DNA from 3 places in the Comamonas kerstersii genome. Region 1 is predicted to be linked to each of the others. Evidence: riboswitches for the same ligand, from Rfam matches in the RefSeq annotation. Region 1 holds a riboswitch; each other region holds the start of a gene.
The links. Region 1 has a riboswitch for cobalamin ahead of B5M06_RS15615 (TonB-dependent receptor domain-containing protein). Riboswitches for the same ligand answer to the same signal wherever they lie in the genome.
Positions count from the first base shown of each region.

Region 2: linked by a shared signal. The riboswitch ahead of cobU (bifunctional adenosylcobinamide kinase/adenosylcobinamide-phosphate guanylyltransferase) and the one ahead of B5M06_RS15615 (TonB-dependent receptor domain-containing protein) in region 1 are both predicted to bind cobalamin.
Region 3: linked by a shared signal. The riboswitch ahead of nrdH (glutaredoxin-like protein NrdH) and the one ahead of B5M06_RS15615 (TonB-dependent receptor domain-containing protein) in region 1 are both predicted to bind cobalamin.

Region 1 is NZ_CP020121.1:3,325,874-3,333,228, reverse strand. Features, by position in the region: gene B5M06_RS15635 (methionine synthase) at 1-291, shown strand, start outside; gene B5M06_RS15630 (BaiN/RdsA family NAD(P)/FAD-dependent oxidoreductase) at 431-1,699, shown strand; gene B5M06_RS15625 (hypothetical protein) at 1,741-2,289, opposite strand; gene B5M06_RS15620 (ABC transporter substrate-binding protein) at 2,286-3,122, opposite strand; gene B5M06_RS15615 (TonB-dependent receptor domain-containing protein) at 3,122-5,017, opposite strand; cobalamin riboswitch at 5,093-5,326, opposite strand; gene B5M06_RS15610 (YeeE/YedE family protein) at 5,594-6,007, opposite strand; gene B5M06_RS15605 (YeeE/YedE family protein) at 6,033-6,476, opposite strand; gene B5M06_RS15600 (ArsR/SmtB family transcription factor) at 6,473-6,811, opposite strand; partial or broken gene B5M06_RS17745 (transposase) at 6,928-7,355, opposite strand, start outside.
Region 2 is NZ_CP020121.1:2,510,375-2,517,729, forward strand. Features, by position in the region: gene hemN (oxygen-independent coproporphyrinogen III oxidase) at 1-198, shown strand, start outside; gene B5M06_RS11750 (sulfite exporter TauE/SafE family protein) at 204-917, shown strand; gene B5M06_RS11755 (cell division protein ZapA) at 1,162-1,602, opposite strand; gene B5M06_RS11760 (DUF5320 domain-containing protein) at 1,599-1,811, opposite strand; cobalamin riboswitch at 1,975-2,217, shown strand; gene cobU (bifunctional adenosylcobinamide kinase/adenosylcobinamide-phosphate guanylyltransferase) at 2,383-2,970, shown strand; gene B5M06_RS11770 (ABC transporter substrate-binding protein) at 2,967-3,875, shown strand; gene B5M06_RS11775 (FecCD family ABC transporter permease) at 3,967-4,980, shown strand; gene B5M06_RS11780 (ABC transporter ATP-binding protein) at 4,977-5,798, shown strand; gene cobO (cob(I)yrinic acid a,c-diamide adenosyltransferase) at 5,825-6,394, shown strand; gene bluB (5,6-dimethylbenzimidazole synthase) at 6,407-7,120, shown strand; gene cbiB (adenosylcobinamide-phosphate synthase CbiB) at 7,117-7,355, shown strand, end outside.
Region 3 is NZ_CP020121.1:2,936,623-2,943,977, forward strand. Features, by position in the region: gene hsdR (type I restriction-modification system endonuclease) at 1-1,760, opposite strand, end outside; cobalamin riboswitch at 2,061-2,295, shown strand; gene nrdH (glutaredoxin-like protein NrdH) at 2,472-2,699, shown strand; gene nrdI (class Ib ribonucleoside-diphosphate reductase assembly flavoprotein NrdI) at 2,703-3,131, shown strand; gene nrdE (class 1b ribonucleoside-diphosphate reductase subunit alpha) at 3,128-5,260, shown strand; gene nrdF (class 1b ribonucleoside-diphosphate reductase subunit beta) at 5,273-6,232, shown strand; gene B5M06_RS13895 (ZrgA family zinc uptake protein) at 6,416-6,991, shown strand; gene B5M06_RS13900 (ATP-binding cassette domain-containing protein) at 7,000-7,355, shown strand, end outside.

The sequences.
Region 1 (7,355 bases):
GTGAGTCTGGAGTGCATCCACTCCCATGTGCCTCCTGAACTGATGAAACTGCTGGTGGGCAAGGACGTGCTGGTGGGCGTGATCGATGTGGCCAGCGATGTGGTGGAGACACCTGAGGAGGTCGCAGACACCATCTCCAAGGCGCTGGAGTTTGTGCCTAAGGAACACTTGTTCCCTTGCACCAACTGTGGCCTGGCACCGATGGGGCGCGATGTGGCATGGCGCAAGCTGAAAGCCCTGGCTGCTGGTACCCAGCTTGCCAAGGAGCGGCTTGCGGTGAAGTCATTGTGATGGGCTGCAGCTGCTTTGTTCAGGCAGCTCAATCAGCCGGGCGCGCAACGAACTACCGGTGATGCACAAGTGATCGGAGGTTTGGCTAAACTGCCGCCTCGTTTTACTTGGGATTCCTGTCCCTGCAACGCCCTGATTTATGACTGCTGCAACCTATCCATCCGCTGAAACTGACTTTGACGCCATCATCCTGGGAGCGGGGGCAGCCGGTTTGTTCTGTTCGGCACAAGCCGGACAACTGGGCCTGAAGGTGCTGCTGATTGATCATGCGGAGAAGGTGGCAGAGAAGATCCGTATCTCAGGTGGTGGGCGCTGCAACTTTACGAACCGGGACTTGGATGTACGCGCCCCACACAAACACTATGTGGGCCAGAACCCCCAGTTTTGCCGCTCTGCGCTGTCTCGCTATACGCCTAACGACTTCATTGCCTTGCTGGACAAGCACGGCATTGCCTATGAAGAAAAGCACAAGGGGCAGTTGTTTGCCAGCCGTAGTGCCGAGGACATCATTCAGATGCTCTTGGCGGAATGCCAGGCGGGTCACGTACAGCGCTGGCAGCCGTGCAGCGTAAAGAAAGTGGCGTTTGATCCAGCCCAGGCACACAGCCGTAAATATGCAGTGCACACGGATCGCGGTGTCGTTCATGCACGGTGCCTGGTGCTGGCCACGGGTGGCCTGTCGATCCCCAAAATTGGTGCCACAGACTTTGGCTACCGTCTGGCACAGCAGTTTGGCCTGCCTTTGGTAGAGCGCCGCCCAGGCCTGGTACCTCTGACCTTTGATGGCGAGCACTGGCAGCCTTATGCACAGCTGGCTGGCCTGGCGCTGAACGTGGAGATCAGTACGGGCAGCCAAAAAGAGAGAGTGACTTTCCAAGAGGATTTGCTGTTCACGCACCGTGGTTTGTCTGGCCCAGCGGTGCTGCAAATTTCCAGCTACTGGAAAGAAGGCTCTCCGCTCAAAATCAATCTGCTACCTGGTAGCGATATGGGTGAATTACTACAGCAAGCCAAAAGCTGCTCTCGCAAGCTCGTCGCGAACGAGTTGTCTGCCTATATGCCTAGTCGCTTGGCGGATGCCTGGACCGCACAGCGGCCTGAGCTGCAACGTCCGATCAATGAGGTCAGCGATAAAGCGCTGGCTGCGTTGGCAGAGAAATTGTCCCGCTGGGAAATCACGCCCAGTGGTTCAGAAGGCTATAAAAAAGCGGAAGTGACTTTGGGTGGCATTGACACCAAAGCCTTGTCGCAAAAAACCATGGAGGCTAAATCTCAGCCCGGTCTGTATTGCATTGGTGAAGTCGTTGACATCACAGGCTGGCTGGGTGGCTATAACTTCCAGTGGGCTTGGGCCAGTGCTTTTGCGTGTGCGCAGGCCATGGCACAGCAGCCTGCGAACGATCAATAAAAATGCTTCGGCACGTTCGCTCAAGCACTGGTCGATGCCGTTCAGTCCGCAGATGAGGCTGGCTTTCCATAGCTCTTGCTCGTGAATGGGACTGCTTCGACACCACGGCGTTGATTGACGACCAGTGTCATCAAGAAAAACAGATTGCACAGCGTATTGCACATGCGTGGCAGGATGTCTGGCACAGTCTTTTGCCCTTCCTCCTCCACACGCACCATGCAGCGAATCGCCTTTTTGGCAGCAGATCGTGCCTGGTGCAGTTGTGGCACGGGGGCAGTGCCGCGAGGCAGCACAAAAATATGTTCACGCTCACCAACCTCGGTGCGGTAGTGCTGCAGTCTGCCCAGCAGCCATTGCTGGTCGTCTTCGGTCACAGCAAGACGTCCACGGATGGAGCCATTGATGTGAAAAGCCAGGGGCTGCAGCGTTTCAAGGTCCTGGCGCATGTCTTGCATGTCATCGGGCATGGCTGCAATGGCGCTGCCAATCAACGCACACAGTTCATCGGTGGTGACTTCAAAGTCGCACAGGTAAGAGGTCTGGTGAATAAAAGGGTAGCAGACTTCATCCCAGTTTTTGCTGAGTTTCATGGGGTTCTTTCGCGGTAGGGCATGCGCAGGCAGCGCAGAAAAATCTCTGCCGCCTCCGCCAGGCGTGGGCCAGGTCGCGTCGCAATGCGGCGCTCTTCGGCGGTCAGGGGACATATGCGCCCGTGCTCGAGCGCAGGAATACGGTGCCAGCCGGGGCGTGTGTGCACTGCGTGTGCCCCTTGGGAGTAGGTCTGGATGATCAGCTCCGGCGCATGCTGGACCACATATTCAGGAGAGAGCTTGGGGTAAGCCGTGGTCGATGCTGCTGCAATGTTCTGCGCCCCCAGAAGTGCTAACAACTCACCAATAAAGGAGCTGGGCGCGGCGCTGTAAAGCGCAGCATCAAGCTCGATATAGACACGCTGTGCTGGAATTTTTGCAGCTTGCTCGCGCAATGCATCGAGCTTTTGGTCCATGGCGGCAATCACCGCTGGTGCAGCCTGCGTGTCCAGTAGACCATCTAAGCGCTGCAAGACGCTGCGGACTTCCTCTATTGATAAGGCATCGACTTCCTGCACATTCAGGCCCAGTGCCTGCAGCTTTTGAATTACTTGCGGAGCGCGCCCCACCAGTACCAGATCGGGCTGTAGCTGAACAATTTCTTCGAGACGAGGTTGCCAGGTTTTTCCCAGCCGTGGGAGCTTGGCAACTTCTGGCGGGTCCAGCGAGAAATCATCCACACCTACGAGGCGATCGCAGGCCCCTAAAACACAAACTGCCTCCGTAGCAGAAGGCAGTAAAGAGATCACGCGCTGTGCCTGGGCCCATGCCTGCCCATAAAGGGCGGACAGGGTCACAAGGCACGCTGCGCTGTAGATGCGCAGCTTGGGCATTATTTAGGGGCCCATTTGAGCGTCAGATAACCAGCGCGGCCACGTTGGTTGTAGCCATAAACGGTTTCGTATTCCTTGTCAGTCAGGTTAGCCACACGTGCTTGTAGCGCCCAATCTTTGGCAAGCTGGTATTCGGCATAGGCATCTACTGTGGTGTAACTAGGAAGATAAGCGGCTGTAGAGCGCTGACGCTTGCCAACATGTAGTGCAGATGCACCTATCTTCCAAGCCCCCCAGTAAGCATCAAGTGCAACGCTGGCTTGATCTTTAGCTAGGTTGTATAGAGGTAAGCCGGAACCATCGTGGGCATTTAATCGCTCGTAATTTGCATTCAAATTCCAATGCGTGCCGCTGACGCTATATAGCAGTGACCAGCCCTTGAGCTGTGCTTGATTAACGTTGGCGGGAAACCAAGGGCTGTTATTTGGATCTGCTGGATCGGAAGGTGCCCAAGCAATCAAGTTTTTAACTTTGTTATCAAAACCTACCAACTTAAGATTGTGTACACCAATATCCCATGTAAGACCAATTTCATTGCTTTTTGCTGTTTCAGGCTGCAGCAGAGGATTTCCACTTCTTGGGTAGTACAGGTCATTGAAAGTAGGCGCAGTTAAGCTGCTGGAGCGACTGATATGTGCTTTGAGAGAAGAAAAAATTTCATAACCATAGGTCAGCCCCCAGGTGTTGTAACCACCGTATTGAGAGTTGTCATCTCGACGCAAATTGATCTGCCAAGAGTGGCCTGCGTGACTACCATTCACACCTGCGTAGACAGCATTCGTGGTACGGCTGGTGGTGTCAAATGGGGTAGACGTATCTATTTTTTGTTTTAAATGGTCAAAACCAGCGACAACGATACCTGCTGCCGTTTTTATTTCATTACCCCACTGGATTTCGTCTTGAGTGGTGTTGAACTTATCACTGTGGCGCGTATTGGTTGATACGGTGTGATATTGGTTGCTTTGCTTGTCCATAGAGCGAGCTAAGCTCAGATGGGTTTTCCACGTAGGACTCACAACACCGGATAGCTTCAAGGAGCGTGTCCCGGCTTGTGAATTAAGCCATGCATCTTGAAGCAAATTGTTGTAGTCCGCATTATCAAACTCAGCATAGCTTTGGGCTTGCAGTAGATTGGCATCTAAGCGCCAAGCATCATTGAATGCGTAACCCAGGCTGGCACTGACAGCCGTTTGGTTAAATTTATCTTTATCTGGACTATGTTTGGGGCCGGCTTTTTTGTTCGTTGAAGAAAATCCAGGATCGAGCACGCGGGATACATTCAAACTGTAGTTCCAGCCTTGCTGGGTGCCAATAAACCCAGCATTGGCATCTTTGTAGCCAGCACTGCCCCAGGTAATGTCGGCATGCGGTTTAAAGGCTTTTTTGGCACCTTTACCTTGTTTGGTAAAAATTTGAATCACGCCTCCAATGGCATCACTGCCATACAGAGCTGAGGCGGGGCCTTGTACTACTTCAATGCGTTCGATTTGTTCGATCGGAAGGCTAGCTAGAGTGGGAGTTCCCATTGTGGCCGAGCCAAAACGCACTCCATCGATAAGCAAAATTACTTGGTCACTTCCACGAATCGTGAAGGACTGTGTATTGCCCCGTCCTCCATTGCTTGACATACGGACGCCAGCCAGTCGTTGCATGATTTCAGCCAAAGAGCGTCCAGCAAAATTCCCTATTTGTTCTTGTGTGATCACACGCACGTCGGCCAAAGTTTCGTCCAGTTTTGTTTCGGAGCGGGTCGCCGTCACAACCGTGGGATTCATGCGCGCTTCTTCTGCGGCGACCTTTTGTGTCAAGGCCGTAGCGGTTATCGTAACCACAGCTAAAGCAAAACGCGCAGACGTGCCCACGGCACCCTGCTTCAAGGAGGTTTGGAGAGACATAAAAATTTTGAGCTGCACGCACAGCGTCCCCGCATGTGCGTCACAAAACCACCGGGGCAGCTGCGCAGGGCGGCTGCCTCGAACCAATTTCTGGCCGGTATCCAGACTGATGCACCGACTGTCGAAGCCTTCCCAAAGCACGAGGCTTCAGTGGCTGTGGAACGACAGGCTGGTCTTACGACCTGTGCACACACTGTTGCGGGGGCAGTACATGCAAGGTAAGGCGCTGTAGAGCGCAAAACCTCCATGTTTCTCGTTTATCAGCATGGCCTGAACGGCCACGCGAGCACCAGAAATCAGCGTGGATTCTAGAGCGCAAAACAGTGTTGTGCAGCCTGACTTGGCGATGGCTGTTGCCATATGGCACAGCATCACCCGGTTTTTGCGTGTTTCAGCGGTGTTGTTGCAGTTCGTCAATGCAGTGAGGTGCTTGGCATAACCTCAGCGGTGGCTATGCCTCGATAGCTACTGCAGGGCAGCGGCATTGCTCAGTCTTGTGTGCTGACCGCCTGAACGGCAGGCTGTGGGCTGCTTCAGCCCCACGGAGTTTTTTTGCTGCTGCGACAGTGTTGGCTATCAACGGTTTTTGGCTGTGACATGCTGCAGCACCATTCCTGCCAGCATGGCTGCTACAAACAGCCAGACCTCCATCTGCAGGGTGGCCAGATTCATCACGGCAGGGCCGGGGCAAAACCCTGCCAGGCCCCAGCCAGCGCCAAACATGGCGGCGCCCGTCAGCAGCTTGCGATCTACTACCGTGGCCGTTGGTAGCTGCATGGGCTCACCCAGTGCCGAGGTTTTGCGGCGCTTAGCCCATGTAAAAGCGACCAGCCCTACGGCAATTGCTCCGCCCATCACCAAGCCCAGCGAGGGGTCCCAGGTGCCAAAAATATCCAGAAAGTTTTGCACTTTGGCGGGGTTGCCCATGCCGGAGAGGATCAGCCCCAAACCGAACACTAAACCCGCAATCAATGCAGCGATTGCAATCATGGTGTGACTCCTTTTTCTTTGCTGTTCAAGCCACTACATGGCGCATGATGAACACTGTCGCCACGCCTGTGGCCATGAACATCAACGTGGCGGCCAATGAGCGAATGGACAAACGCGACAAACCACATACACCATGGCCACTGGTACAGCCCGAACCTAGTCGCGTGCCGAAACCTACCAGCAAGCCTGCGCTGATGATCAGCATGGGGTTGGAGGGCATTTGCATGGCTGGCAGTGGAGCAAACATCTGCCACAGCAGCGGTGCAAGCAGCATGCCCGCTACAAAGGCTGCACGCCAACCCCACTGGCGCACCGAGCCCCATGTGGCCTTCTGCAGCAAGCCTCCCAAAATACCGCTAATGCCAGCAATGCGGCCCAGCAACACCACCATCAAAGCGGCGGCTAATCCAATCAACACCCCGCCCGCCAAGGACGACCACGGCGTAAAAGCTTCCCAATAAATACTCATGACTGAGCTCCATGCGCGGCAGGGCCGCAAAACAATTGATGCACCACTTGCATAAGCTGCAGAGCACGAGCATCGGCCAATTGATACCAGATGAACTTGCCTTCGCGGCGCGTCGACACCAGGCCTTCTCTGCGCAGCACACCCAGCTGCTGCGACAAGGTAGGCTGGGTAATGCCTGTCAGCTGCTCCAACTCCGTCACTGTGCGCTCTTGTAATGAGATCTGGCAAAGCAGCATCAAGCGATCTTCATTGCCAAGTAGCTTGAGCATGCTCACCGCTTCACTGGCATGGGCACGCATGCTGGCCAAATCCAGACTGTTGGTGATGTCTGTCATTGGCTCGTTGAAATTTTCGTTTGTCATCTTTTCCAGCATTGGGCGCTTGTGGTGCCCAATGTTTTGCTAGTTCCAAAATGCTTTGAGAGCAGTCTGTGGCGGATTTACTTGGTTCTTCACGGATTTCCGGGGAATGCGGCCTTGATCTTCAAGAAGAAGTATTCAGTGTTGCGATATCCGTAGGCCATGCGCTTGATGAGTTTGATGCGGTTGTTGATACCCTCCAGCAAACCTGTGTGCATGGGCCAGCGCATACGGGAGAGTATGCCGCGCCAGTACTTGCTGAGCTTTTTGGCAAACTGCTGCAAGCAGGCAATGCCACTTTGCTGGCAGTGCTCATGCCACTGTCTCCAGCTGCGCCTGAACTGCCAAGGGTCTGAACAGTTCCACAGTTGCTTGAGCTCATCTTTGAGCACATAGACCGTCATCCGGGGCTGATTGGCCTGTAGCACTTGCTGCAGGTGCTGCTTTTGTTCAGGGTGCAAGTGGGCTTCATTTTTGACCATCTTGCGCTGGCGTTTATCCCCGCGCAGTGCATTGGCCG
Region 2 (7,355 bases), 820 kb from region 1:
CTCATTGACTTTCGCAAGTATTTCGCTGCCGAGATTGAGGCACTGAGGACGCAGGAAGAAGAAGGTCTGGTGGAGATTCTGGACGACTGCATCCGCGTGACGGCCAAGGGCTGGTTCTTCGTGCGTGGCGTAGCATTGGTGTTTGACCGCTATTTGCAAGAAGCACGTGATCGCGCGAGATTCTCGCGGATCATCTGATCTTTATGACACTTTCGTTTTTGTGGACTGCATTTTTCATGGGGCTCGTGGGTGGGCCCCATTGTCTTGCTATGTGCGCAGCACCCTGCCATGCCGTGATTCAAGGGCATGGCAAGGCGGTGCAGATGCATGCGACGTTGCCTCAACCTGCTGCATGGCCTGTATGGAGTGCCACGCAGTTTCACGCAGGTCGCTTGCTGGGCTATGGCGTGCTGGGAGCAGTGGCTGCGTTTGCCATGGAGCAGGTGGCCTGGTTTTCAGACCGCACCTCCATGCTGCATCCTGTGTGGGTGATGATGCACCTGGCCATTCTGGCCTGGGGCCTTCTGATGCTGTTTCAGGGGCAGCAGCCGCTGTGGCTGGAGCGTGCCGGGCGCATGGCCTGGAGCAAGGTCCAGCCTGTACTGGCCATGCGAGGCGGTGTGGTGCTGGCGGGGATGTGCTGGGCCTTGATGCCCTGCGGCTTGCTGTATTCCGCCATTTTGGTGGCGGCGCTGAGCGCTTCGCCACTGGCGGGGGGCTTGAGTATGGTGGCTTTTGGTCTGGGTGGGGCGCTGTGGCTGCTGGCTGCGCCTTATGCATGGCGCTGGCTCAGTGGCCGTGTCAGCCGTTTTCGCAGTGCGTGGGGCACGCGTGCAGCAGGTGGCATGCTGGTGCTGGTGTCGTTGTGGGCACTGTGGATGGATCTGATTTACAAGCCATCACTGTGGTGCCGTTAGGCCAGATCGAAAGCTAAAGCTAAAGAAGCGGGGGGGGGGAGGTTGGCGGAACTGCCGATGAAGGTGTCTGCAAAGCCACCGGGCCGTCAACCTGAACCGGGGGTTCAGGTGGGCGAGAGCAACCTAACGTTGGGTTCATCTGACGCGAGACGATCACGCTTGCTAGGCAATGTATCAAGCCCGTGCTCAATGAGCATTGGTTCAAGGCAATATAAAGCCCGGCGGGTTGCAGACGGGTGCAATTTTACTGCGGTTCTTGTGGTGCTGCAGGCAATTCCACACCATTGTCATTGTCTAGAGAAGGTTGTGCCTGTGCTTCGTCAGCAGAACTGGGCTCAGTCCCCAGTGCTTGATCCAGGCGCTGCAGCAGCTGTTCGGCCTGTGCCTGCTCCTGCGCAAGCAGTGCTTCCAGCGTCTGCAGGCGTTCGCCATCTTCATTGCTCAGCTGAGAAGACAGCTGCTGCTGCAGGTCGAGCAGCTGTTCGCGCAGTTTCAGATTTTCAAACGCCAGATTGACAGCCAGCAGCACCGCCACATGCTCGCGGGCACGCAGCTTGCTGGAGTCACGCATTTTCTGGAACTGCTGATCCACGCGCTCTACGGCCTCCAGGAGCTGTGCTTCCTGTCCGTCAGGGCAGGTCAGTACATAGTCCTGATGCAGAATCGTGACGTCCAGCTTGCTCATCGTGCCTCCCGGTTTTCTGGCAGACGCTCGATCAACTCATCCACACGTGCACGCGCGGCCTTCAGGCGTGACCTCAGCGAGTCGCGCTCTTTTTGCAGGGCTTGAATCTCTTCGGTGAGCAGGCGATTGGCGTGCTCCAGCGCTTCGTGCTTGGCCAGCAGCAGCTCTACACGCTCGGTAATGGGGGCAAGGATCGATGGTGTCGTCATGGATTGCTCTAATTGTAGGACTCCACTCTTCGCGAGAATGCAAAACTAGGTGAGATCGGTGAGCATATCTGCGAACTTGCATGGCTTTGTACGCAGCTTGCCTTGGTTTTTCATTGGGGTGTAACTTTGTGTATCCAGTGGGGGAGTGGTGTGGACCGCTAAAATCAGCGGATTCAATGTTGGTGCTCGCAACTTGGTTCACAAGTGTGCAGTTCAACGGGAAGCAGGGCGATGCGGCGAATCCTTCGCGTACATCTAGCCTGCGCTGCCCCCGCAACGGTGAGTTCCTGGTGTCAGATCTGGCACCCAGCCATCCACGCAGCCACTGAATGCCTTGAACAAGCATTTGGGAAGGCGATGGTCTTGACGAACCAGCCCGGATACCGGCCAACATCAGGTGTAGCACGCGCAGGCGGCTATTGTTTTGCCCATGGCTGGCGGGGAGGCTGGCGCGGGTGATCTTCTACACGATGTGCATGCACTTTCATCGGCTCTGGATGTTTTCAGCGGGTCCGCAGACTGCTGACGCAGCAGTTGAAGCCATGGTATGTGCGCTCAGACAGCCATTTCTATGAATATTGTGAATCACGGGCCCTGGCAGGAACTGATTCTGGGCGGCCAGAAAAGCGGCAAGACGCGCCGTGCAGAGCTGGCCGCGCGCGACTGGATCGCAGGCAGTGCTGGTCGCCGCGCCGTGTATCTGGCTACGGGTCAGGCCTGGGATGAGGAAATGCGCGTGCGCATCGCACGCCACCAGACAGACCGTGCACAGCGCGTGCCAGGCATGCAGACGGTGGAAGCGCCACGTCTGCTGGCCCAGGCGCTGCAGCAGCACAGCAATGCGCAGACGCTGGTGGTGGTGGATTGCCTGACGCTGTGGCTCACCAACTGGATGATGCCCATGGAAGGCGTGGAATTTGAGCCAAACCAGCCGCTGACGCAGGACTGGAGCGCGCAGCGTGCTCTTTTTCTGGAAGTGTTTCCTCGGTGCCCCGGGCCGGTGGTGCTGGTGGGCAATGAGATTGGCATGGGCGTGATTCCCATGGGGCGTGAGGTACGTGCCTTTGTAGATGCACTGGGCCGCCTGAACCAGGACGTGGCGCAGGCATGCAGTCGCGTGACTTTGATGGCAGCTGGCCTGCCACTGCAGCTCAAATGAAGCGCTATATACGACGCTGCAGCCTGCTGGCAGCCTGCTGGCTGGGCCTGCTGGGCAGTGTGCAGGCTGCCGATGTGCCGCCTGAGGCGCTCAAGGATGAGCGCGGCCGTAGCGTGGTGCTGAGTCAGCCACCACAGCGCATTGTGAGCCTGCTGCCTTCGCTGACTGAGACCGTGTGCGCGCTGGGGGCCTGCGACAAGCTGGTCGGGGTGGACCGCTATTCCAACTGGCCTGAAGACTTGCAGCGCAAGCTGCCCGTGGTGGGCGGTGGGCTGGACCCGAATGTGGAAGCCATTGTGGCGCTCAAGCCCGATGTGGTGCTGCTGTCCAGTTCGGCGCGCGTGGGCGAGCGTCTGGAGGCGCTGGGCCTGCGCACGGTGGCATTGGAGCCCCGTACGTCGGCCGATGTGCTGCGCGTGATGCATTCCGTGGGCGTGGTGCTGGGCCAGCCACCGCAGCAGGTGCAGGCCGTGTGGCAGCGTATGCAGAACGGGGTGCAGGCAGCGGCGCAGTCCCTGCCACCAGAAGTGCAGGGTGCGCGCGTGTACTTTGAAGTCAGCCGTGGGCCGTATGTGGCGGGGCCATCGTCTTTTATCGGGGAAATGCTCAGCCGCATGCAACTGGGCAATGTGGTGCCGCAGGAGATGGGGCCGTTTCCGCGCGTGAACCCGGAGTTCATCGTGCGTGCGCGGCCTGATGTGATTTTGATGGTCAACCACAGCATGCAGGCTGCCTCGTCCTACCCGGGCTGGCAGTCGCTGGAGGCTGTGAAGCAGCAGCGCATCTGTACTTTTGATGCAAGAGAGTCCGATGTGATCGTGCGCCCCGGGCCGCGCATGGACGAAGCCGCCGCACTGATTGCACGCTGCGTGCGTGAGAAAGCACCTCGCCGTGGCCATGAATAACAGTGCCATGTCGCGTGAAAACACCAGCTTGTTTCAAGAAAACAGCAGCTTGTTTCAAGAAAACAGCAGCTTGTTTCAAGAAAACAGCAGCTTGTTTCGTGAAAAACGGCGCAGTGCCTGGCTGGCGCTGGGCCTGCTGCTGCTGAGTGTGGGCGCCATGGGCATCGGTGCCAGTGTGGGCAGCACCGGCTGGGAAAGCGTGTGGCACATGCAGCAGGACCCTGTGGCCTGGCAGATCGTCTGGGACATTCGCCTGCCGCGCACGCTGGGCGCCTGGCTGGCGGGCGCATTGCTGGGGCTGGCAGGTGCGGTGGCGCAGGGGCTGTTTCGCAACCCGCTGGCCGATCCTTATCTGCTGGGCAGCGCCTCGGGCGCTTCGCTGGGCGGTGCGGTCGCCATGGTGCTGGGCGGCTCGACCGCCATGGGCATGGAATGGATGCAGCGCCTGGGCATGACGGGCATGGCCTTTGTGGGTGCTGGCATTGCCGTGCTGCTGGCGCTGATGCTGGCGCAGGGCGTGCAAAACAGTCTGCGCCTTTTGCTGGCCGGGGTGGTGGTGGGCGTGGTGCTCAGCGCCATGCGTGACATGCTGGAGCTGCGCTATCCGGACATCCTGCAGCCCATGAAAGCTTTTGGTCTGGGTAGTACCGCCTTTATAGGCTGGCAGTCCTGCGGTCTGATGCTGGGGGCGCTGCTGGTGTGCCTGCTGGCGGCTTGGGGACTGGCGCGGGTGCTCGATGGGCTGAGCCTGGGCGAATCCACAGCAGCCAGTCTGGGCCTGCCGCTGGCACCCATGCGTGCAGGGCTGATTGTGGTGATGGCACTGGCCACGGGCACGGCTGTGGCACAGGCTGGCTTGATTGCCTTTGTGGGGCTGGCTGCGCCGCATCTGGTGCGCAGCATGGTCAGCGCAGGGCAGGCACGCAGCTGCCTGCTCAGCAGTCTGATGGGCGGCGTATTGCTGCTGCTGGCCGACATTCTGGCGCGCTGGGTCATGGCGCCAGAGGAATTGCCCGTAGGCGTGCTGACCGCATTGCTGGGTGGCAGCTATCTGCTGTGGCTCATGCACCGTGGCCACGCTGCGCGGCAGGGGAGGGGCACATGAAGAGCGCTTTGCCTGTGGCACTGCAGGCCCGGCAGCTGCAGGTATCAGCCGGTCGCCAGCGCTTGCTGCATGGCCTGGATGTACAGCTGCCTGCACAGCAGTGGACGGCCATTGTGGGCCCCAATGGGGCGGGTAAGTCCACGCTGCTGCGGGCGCTGGCCGGGCTGCTGCCGCGCAGCGCGTGGCAGGGGCAGATAGAGCTGATGGGTCGCGCATTGCAGGACTGGCCACGCCGCGAGCGCGCACGCATGCTGTCGTGGATGGGGCAAAACGAAAACACCACGCAGGATGTGTGCAGCTATGACGTGGTCATGCTGGGCCGCCTGCCACACCAGAGCTGGCTGGCTGCCCCCAATGCTGAGGACCACACTGTGGTGCAGCAATGCCTGCAGATGACGCAGGCCTGGGACTGGCGACATCGGTCGCTGGCGGAGCTTTCCGGCGGTGAGCGCCAGCGCGTGCTGCTGGCGCGTGCGCTGGCCGTGCAGGCGCAGGTGCTGCTGATGGACGAGCCGCTGGCCAATCTGGATCCGCCGCACCAGAGCGCCTGGATGGACACTGTGCAGGCCCAGGTTGCCAGCGGCCACACCGTGGTCAGCGTGCTGCATGAGCTGGGCATTGCGCTGCAGTCCGACCACATGGTGGTCATGCAGGCCGGGCGTGTGCTGCACCAGGGTGCGACGCAGGATGCAGCCACCCATGCGGCGCTGGAGGCGGTGTTCGAGCACCGCATCCGCATCCGCGAGATCGACGGCATGTGGATGGCGCTGCCCACGGCAGGCCATGCCCCATCGATGAAGAACAAAAATGGCCGCTAAGGCCGATGCTAAAAGCGCAGACAGCTATGCAAATTGAAACACCACCGAGCGAAAAGCCCTACGACAAGGCCGAGGGCGAACGCCGCGGCCTGGTCATCGTCAACACCGGTGACGGCAAGGGCAAGAGCACGGCCGCCTTCGGGCTGGCGTTCCGTGCGCTGGGCCGGGGCAAGGCGGTCAAGGTTTTCCAGTTCATGAAAGTGCCCACGGCACGTTTTGGCGAGCACCGCCTGGCAGAGCGCGTGGGCCTGCCCGTGGAAGGGCTGGGCGACGGCTTCAGCTGGAAGAGCAAGGACCTGGACCACTCCGCGCAGTTGGCGCGTGAGGGCTGGGACAAGGCCAAGGCGGCCATTCTCTCGGGCGCGTATTTCCTCGTCGTGCTCGATGAGGTGACCTATCCCCTGATCTATGGCTGGTTGCCGCTGCAGGAAGTCCTCGATACCCTGCAGGCACGACCGAAAGACGTGCATGTGTGCCTCACGGGCCGCCGCTGCCCGCAGGAGCTCATCGCCATCGCGGACACGGTGACCGAGATGCAGATGATCAAGCACGCCTTTCAGGCAGGCATTCCTGCGCAACGCGGCATTGAAGACTGAAAGGGGAACGGGATGAGCGAGACCCACGATCTGGACCAGTACGCCACCATTGCGGCCACACCGTTTTCGTCGGCCGAGCGAGCGGCCGTGTACCGCGCCATCTACGAGCGGCGCGACATGCGCCACTTTGTGCCGGGCACGGTGCCGGACGAGGTGCTGCTGCGTCTGCTGCGTGCCGCGCACCATGCGCCCAGCGTCGGCTTCATGCAGCCCTGGCGCTTTATCCGCATTCGCTCGCGTGCCATGCGCGAAGGTATTCATGCGCTGGTTGAGCAGGAGCGCGTGCTCACCGCCAAGGCGCTGGGAGAGCGTGAAGAAGACTTCATGCAGCTCAAGGTGCAGGGCGTGCTGGACGCGGCCGAGGTGCTGATCGTCAGCCTGCCGCCGGGGCGCGAAGCCCATGTGTTTGGCCGCCGCACCATGCCCGAGATGGACATGGCCTCTGCCGCCTGCGCCATCCAGAACATGTGGCTGGCCGCGCGGGCCGAAGGGCTGGGCATGGGCTGGGTGTCGATCTACGACCCCGTGGCGCTCGCCCAGCTGCTGGAAATGCCCGCAGGCAGCTACCCGCTGGCCGTGCTGTGCCTGGGCCCCGTGCAGGCCTACTACGCCGAGCCCATGCTGCAGCAGGAAAAATGGGCCGCACGCGCACCGCTGGAAGACATGCTGTTTGACGAGCGCTGGGGCCAGCCCGCCGTCACCAACAATCCGCCTGCGCAGCCATGAGCTGGTTCGATGGCATCGGGGCGCTGGTGCAGGCCATCAGCCCTGTGGCATGGCTGTGCCAGTTGTGGAGCACGGAAAGCATCTGGCAGGCCTGGGGTGCGCAGCAGCTGATGGTGGCCGCACTGGCCGTGCTGGTGGCACTGCTGCTGGATCGCCTCTGGGGTGAGCCGCCCGTGTGGCTGCACCCCGTGGTGCTCATGGGCAAGCTGCTGGGTGGAATTGGTAAATGCATAGC
Region 3 (7,355 bases), 390 kb from region 1:
CGCAGTTCCAGCTCGCCCTCGGTCATTTCCTGGTCCAGCGTGTAGCCACGGTGGGCTTCGTCCACGATGATGCAGTCAAACTGGTCCACGGGCGGCGGGTTGTCGCTGGCAAAGATGCGCTTGACCATGGCCTGCACGGTGGCGACTTGCACGCGGTCTTCGGCCTGCGCCGCCATGTCGCCCAGATCGGCCACGTTATAGAGCTTGGACAGCGGCAGGTTTTGCTCCAGCAGCACGTCGTCAAAGGCTTCCAGCGCCTGGTCACCCAGCGCCGTGCGGTCCACCAGAAACAGAATGCGCTTGAAGCGCTCCGCCTTGAGCAGGCGGTAGATCAAGCCAATGATGGTGCGCGTCTTGCCCGTGCCAGTCGCCATGGCCAGTAGGCAGTTGGATTGGCCCTGCGCCAGCGCGCTTTCTACGGCGCTGATGGCTTTGACCTGGTAGTCGCGCAGGCCAAGGTAGGCGTGGCCTTCGGCCGCCAGCGCCTCCTGCGCCTTGGCAATGTCGCGCTGGAGCATGTCCAGCAGCCCTTCGGGCGAGTGGAAGTTCTGCAGCGGCTTGGCGAGGTTGGAGCTGTGGCGCAGATCACGAAACCAGGTGCCGCTGGCTTCTTCATGCTGCTTCACATAAGGGCGACCATTGCAGGAGTAGGCAAAGGGAATGGTGAAGTGCGCGCCCTGCCCGTCTTCCCAGGGCTGCACGCGCTGGGCCAGCTGCCACGCGGCCTGCACGCCATCGGCCGGTAAAAAGGCACGGGCATAGCGCTCTGCCTGGCTGATCTTGCCTGCCACGTTCTGGTTCAGGCGCTTGGCCTCCACCACGGCCACAGGCACCAGCCCGGCAAACAGCACATAGTCTGCGCTTTGCATGCCTTGCATGGGCCACTCGGCAATGGCCTGGTTTTTGCCGCGCTGCGGGCGTGCGCCTTTGGCGTGGGTCAGGTGGACGGTGTCGGCCTCCCAGCCCGCGTCGCGCAGCATCTGGTCGATGAGCAGGCGTGTGCTGGCTTCGTCCATGTGCACCAGGCTGGCCGCCTTGCGGGAGCGCTCGCTCCAGCTGCGCATGGACTGGCTGCTTGGTGCTTGTTGCTGCGCGGCCTGTGCCTGGGCTTTGTGCAGCTCGGCCTTCAGGGCTGCAATGGTCTGGCTGGCTTCTTCGGCCAGCTGTTCGTAAATATCGCGCTCCTGCTGGGCCTGCTCGGCCAGCGCTTTTTCCTGCTCCGCTTGCTGGCGCAGCAGCTCGGCCATCGCGGCAGTGTCACTGCTGGCAGCCTCGGTGCTGCTGAGCTTGCGCTGCAGATCTTCTATCTGCTTTTGCAGGGCGTAGAGCTTCTGGCTGGGGTCATCGGGCAGCTGAAAGGGGCCGGGCTTGAAGTGTGGGTCCTTGCCAAAGGTGCGGTGAAACCACAGGGCCACTTCACGCGCGACTTTGAGGCTTTCCAGCGCTTCGCGGTAGCCAATGCGGTGATCGACTTCATGCGCGGCTTCATTGCCACGGGTGCGCAACAAGTGAAACATTTGCCGCACCTGTGCATCCAGCCCCAGGCGGGCATCGATGGCGCGCAGCAACTCGGCCTGGGTGGGCTGCAGCAACTGGATGCCGAGCCGGTTGGCCATGTCTTTGGCAATGGCCTCGGCCAGCAGGCGCAGCTTGGCCACGCAACTGACCGGGTCGTGAGGAAAGATTTTTTCTGCCGTGGCGCCCAGTGTGGCCAAGGCGTTGGAATGTGCCTGCAAAAACTCGAAATTGCTCACCCGCATTGCTCCGTGTGTTTTTTCTTGTCTGCTGCATTATGACGCTGTTACATGGTGTTGCAATTAAAGCGCTTCGCCCCATACCCCTAGGGTCTGCCATGGTTCTTGGCCCATACATACAGTGTGTGTTGTGTTTTAGCCGCACTACCTGCATGCCGGCATGCGACAAGGTCGAAGGCCTAAGTCTTTGATTTCTTGGGCGGCACATCCTCAGATCACAAGGCCACCCTCCGGGGTGCTCAGTGCCTAGCATTTTTTTGCCATTCAAGCACGGCATGCAGCGCAATATTTCGCTCGGTTAACGGCCGTAGAATTGAGCCCGTTGGTGCACTTGCTCGAGTGCTTGAGCAAGGTTAAACGGGAATCAGGGCGCACTTTTTCACAGTGCCAACCTGAACTGCCCCCGCAACAGTAAGTGAGGCGCGCTGCGTCAAACCGCGGTGCAAGGTAGCACACACAGCCACTGAAGCCTGAAAGCCTTTGGGAAGGCGTGCTGCCCAGGCCCACCAGTCTGGATACCGGCCAACTAACCACATGGAACGACCTGGTTCCTCCATGTATTTCCTCAACCGTACAGGCGGGGACGCCTGGGTGGTATGCATATGTTTTTGAAGATTTTGTGGTTGTCGCGCATGCCTGCATGGCTTGCGTGCTCACTTTTCTTTTGTGATGTGCAAGCCCGACGTCCTGCCTGTGTTTGCTGGACTTGTCGGCTTCATGATTACGCTTTACTCCAAACCCAATTGCCCCCAGTGCTCGATGACTGCACGCACTCTGGATCGCCAGGGCGTGGCCTATGAGGTCATCGACGTCTCGCAAACCCCGGAAGCGGCCGCACAAGTGCAAGCCTGGGGCTACCGCCAGGTGCCCGTGGTGTTCACGGGTGATGAGCACTGGAGCGGCTTTCGCCCCGACCGTCTGGCTGCCTTGGGCGCTATCGCCTGAGCCATGACCCGCTGGGTGTACTACTCCTCCCGCTCTGGCAATACCGAGAAGCTGTTGCGCCAGGCCGGTTTGCCCGCACTGCGCATTCCGCAGGAGGTAGACGCGCCCATGCCAGCGGTAGATGGTCCGTTCGTGCTGGTCACCCCCTCGTTTGGCGACAGCACCGGCAAAGGTGCCGTGCCCAAGCCTGTGATTCGCTTTCTGAATGACCCGCAGCGCCGCCAGTGGCTGCGCGCAGTCGTTGGCTGTGGCGACCGCAACTTTGGGGCCCTGTTTGCGCAGGCATCAGAAGTTGTGGCACGCAAATGTGGCGTGCCCCTGCTGCTGCGCATCGAGATGAGCGGCACGGCCAGAGACTGGCAGCGCCTGCAGGCCATTGACCAGCATTTTTCTGAACACTTTGAATTTTCTGCTTTCCAAGCATCGCCATGACCTTGCATACCCCAACTGAACTGGACTATCACGCCCTGAATGCCATGCTGAACTTGCCTGATGCTGAGGGCAAGATCCAGTTTGATGCCGACCGCATGGCCGCGCGCCAGTACTTCCTGCAGCATGTGAACCAGAACACGGTGTTCTTTCACAGCCTGCAGGAAAAGCTGGACTATCTGCGCACTGAAAACTATTACGAAGGCGAAGTGCTGGATGCGTACTCGCCGGAATTTATTGAACAGATCTTCAAGGCCGCGTTTGCCAAGAAGTTCCGCTTCCCTACCTTCCTGGGTGCCTACAAGTACTACACGGCCTACACCCTGAAGACCCGTGACGGCAAGCGCTATCTGGAGCGCTTTGAAGACCGTGTCGTCATGACGGCACTGTCGCTGGCCCGTGGCGATGAAAAGCTGGCCATGCGCATGATGGAAGAGATCATTGCCGGGCGCTTTCAGCCTGCAACGCCTACCTTCCTGAACGCTGGCAAGAAACAGCGTGGCGAGCTGGTGTCGTGCTTCCTGCTGCGTCTGGAAGACAACATGGAGAGCATTGGCCGCGGCATCAACTCTGCCCTGCAGCTGTCCAAGCGCGGTGGCGGCGTGGCCCTGCTGCTGAGCAATCTGCGCGAGCAAGGCGCGCCCATCAAGGGCATCCAGAACCAGTCTTCGGGCGTGATTCCCGTGATGAAGCTGCTGGAAGACGGCTTCTCCTATGCCAACCAGTTGGGCGCACGCCAGGGCGCAGGTGCGGTGTATCTGAACGCACACCACCCTGACATCATGCGATTCCTGGACACCAAGCGTGAAAACGCGGACGAGAAGATCCGCATCAAGACGCTGTCGCTGGGCGTGGTGATTCCGGACATTACGTTCGAGCTGGCCAAGAAGAACGAGGACATGTACCTGTTCTCGCCCTATGACGTCGAGCGCGTCTACGGCAAGCCTTTTGCCGACATCTCCGTGACCGAACACTACAAGGAGATGGTGGACGACCCCCGCATCAAGAAAACCAAGATCAAGGCACGTGAGTTCTTCCAGACCATTGCCGAGATCCAGTTTGAGTCGGGCTACCCTTACATTCTGTTCGAGGACACGGCCAACCGCGCCAACCCGATTGCGGGCCGCATCAACATGTCCAACCTGTGCTCGGAGATTCTGCAGGTCAATACACCGTCCGTGCTGGGCGAAGACCTGAACTACGAGCACATTGGCAACGATATTTCGTGCAACCTGGGTTCGCTGAACATTGCCACGACCATGGACGGCGGCAATCTGGGCGCGGCCGTGGAAACCGCCATCCGAGCGCTGACTGCCGTGTCGGAGATGAGCTCCATCAACTCCGTGCCTTCGGTGCGCCAGGGCAATGAGGACAGCCACGCCATTGGCCTGGGCCAGATGAACCTGCACGGCTATCTGGCACGTGAACGCATTCACTACGACAGCCCTGAGGCGGTGGAATTCACGAGTGTCTACTTTGCTGCCGTGGCTTTCCACTGCCTGCGTGCCTCCTGCCTGCTGGCCCAGGAAAAGCAAAAGCGCTTTGTAGGCTTTGAAGACAGCAAGTACGCCACGGGCGAGTACTTTGACAAGTACGTGTCCCGCGACTGGCTGCCCACCTCTGAAACGGTGAAAGCCCTGTTTGCCAAGACCGGCGTGCAGCTGCCTACCCGTGCAGACTGGGAACAGCTGAAAAAGGACGTGATGGCGCACGGCCTGTACAACCGCAATCTGCAGGCGATTCCGCCCACAGGTTCGATCAGCTACATCAACAACTCCACCTCGTCGATCCACCCTATCGCCTCGCGCATTGAAATTCGCAAGGAAGGCAAGATTGGCCGCGTGTACTACCCCGCGCCTTTCCTGTCGAACGACAACGTGGAGTATTACCGCGATGCGTATGAGATCGGCCCCAACGCCATCATCGACGTGTACGCCGCAGCCACCGAGCACGTGGACCAGGGCCTGTCGCTGACGCTGTTCTTCCCCGACACCGTCACCACGCGCGACATCAACAAGGCCCAGATCTATGCCTGGAAGAAGGGCATCAAGACCATCTACTACATCCGCCTGCGTCAGCTGGCGCTGGAAGGCACGGAAGTCAATGCGACCTGCGTGTCCTGCACTCTGTAAGAAAGATTAGTCATGACCAAGCTGACCCAAGCCATCAACTGGAACCGTATTGAAGACGACAAGGATCTGGAGATCTGGAACCGCGTCACGGCCAACTTCTGGCTGCCTGAGAAGGTGCCACTGTCTAACGACATCCCCTCGTGGGCCACGCTGCGCCCCAACGAGCAGCAGCTGACGATCCGCGTGTTCACCGGCCTGACGCTGCTGGACACCGTGCAAAACCAGGTGGGCGCACCTTCGCTGATGCAGGACGCAGTGACACCGCACGAAGAATCCGTGCTGTCGAACTTCACCTTCATGGAAGCGGTGCATGCGCGCAGCTATTCGTCGATTTTCTCGACACTGTGCTCAACCACGGAAATCGACGAAGCTTTCCGCTGGTCGGAAGAGAACCCCTGGCTGCAGAAGAAGGCATTGCTGATCCTCGAAGAGTACAAGGCCGAAGAGAACCCCTTCAAGAAGAAGATTGCCTCGGTGTGTCTGGAAAGCTTCCTGTTCTACAGCGGCTTTTACCTGCCCCTGTACTGGAGCAGCCGCGGCAAGCTGACCAACACGGCCGACCTGATTCGGCTGATCATCCGTGACGAGGCGGTGCACGGCTACTACATTGGCTACAAGTTCCAGCAGGCCTTTGCCAAGCTGCCTGCAGACCAGCAGGAAGCCATCAAGGGCGAGGCCTACGCCATGTTGTACGACCTGTACGACCTGGAATGCCACTACGCCGCCGAGCTGTATGACCCCGTGGGCCTGACCGAAGACGTCAAGCGCTTCATGCACTACAACGCCAACAAGGCGCTGAGCAATATGGGCTTTGAGCCCATGTTCCCCGAGGACATGTGCCAGGTGAACCCCGCCATCATGGCGGCGCTGAGCCCCAGCGCGAACGAGAACCATGACTTCTTCTCTGGCTCGGGCTCTTCCTATGTGATTGGCAAGGCAGTGGCTACTGAGGACGAAGACTGGGACTTTTAATGTCTTTCAGATGCCGTCTGGCGCCAGTCGCTGAACGGCAGCAGCAGCCCGCACCTTGTGTACACTGAGGTGCACTCCACGGCCAGCACTATGCTCCACAACATGGTGCTGGCCGGTTCACTTTCTGTATAGCACTGAACAGCAAGCAGCCTGCGCCACGAGGAACTTGCAACCGGACTGCCTATGTTGGGAAATCTGAAAGCTGCCATCCCCGCCAGCGCCATGCTGGCTGTCTTGTTACTCTCCCCTTCAGAAAGCCTTGCCCAGCAGCATGCACATACGCATGGCCGCATGCACATGGATGTGGCAGTAGATGCCCGGGCTATCACCGTCACACTTTCCAGCCCACTGGACACTTTTCTGGGTTTTGAACGTGCTCCACGCACAGAAGCAGAGCAGCAACAGCTTGAACAGCTGCTCGCTACGCTGCAGTCAGCGCAGCAGCTGATACAGCTTGACCCTGCAGCGCAATGCGCGCTGGACAGCGTGGATGTGGAATCCCCCATCCTGTCTGATCACACGCATGATCACCACCATGCAGACCATGCGCACGACCACGCGCATGACGAACATGCGGACATGGATGTGTATGTGGTTTTCTCCTGTGCGCATGCCCATAAGGCGCAATTTCTGGATGTACAGCAGCTGTTCCGTGCGTTTCCACGCCTGGAGCAGGTAGCGGTGCAAGTGGCTGCACCGCAGGGGCAGTTCAAGCGCCAGCTGCACGGCGGCGAGACACGGCTTCGTCTGGTTCGATGAAGGTCCACATGGCTGAAGCTGTACTCCAAGTTGACCAGCTGCGGTTTGCCTGGCCTGGTGCAACACAAGACTGCATAGATATTTCTGCACTGAGCGTGGATCGTGGCGACACCGTATTTCTGCACGGACCCAGTGGCTGTGGCAAAAGCACTTTGCTGTCATTGCTGGCAGGGGTGCTGCTGCCACAGTCCGGGCATGTTGCACTGCTGGGTACGCCCTGGAACCAGTTGCGCGCTACGGCACGAGACCAGTGGCGCGTAGACCACGTAGGCTATATCTTCCAGCAGTTCAACCTGCTGCCCTATCTGTCTGCGCTGGACAACGCCATACTGCCTTGCCGCTTTTCACAGCAGCGCCTGCGGGC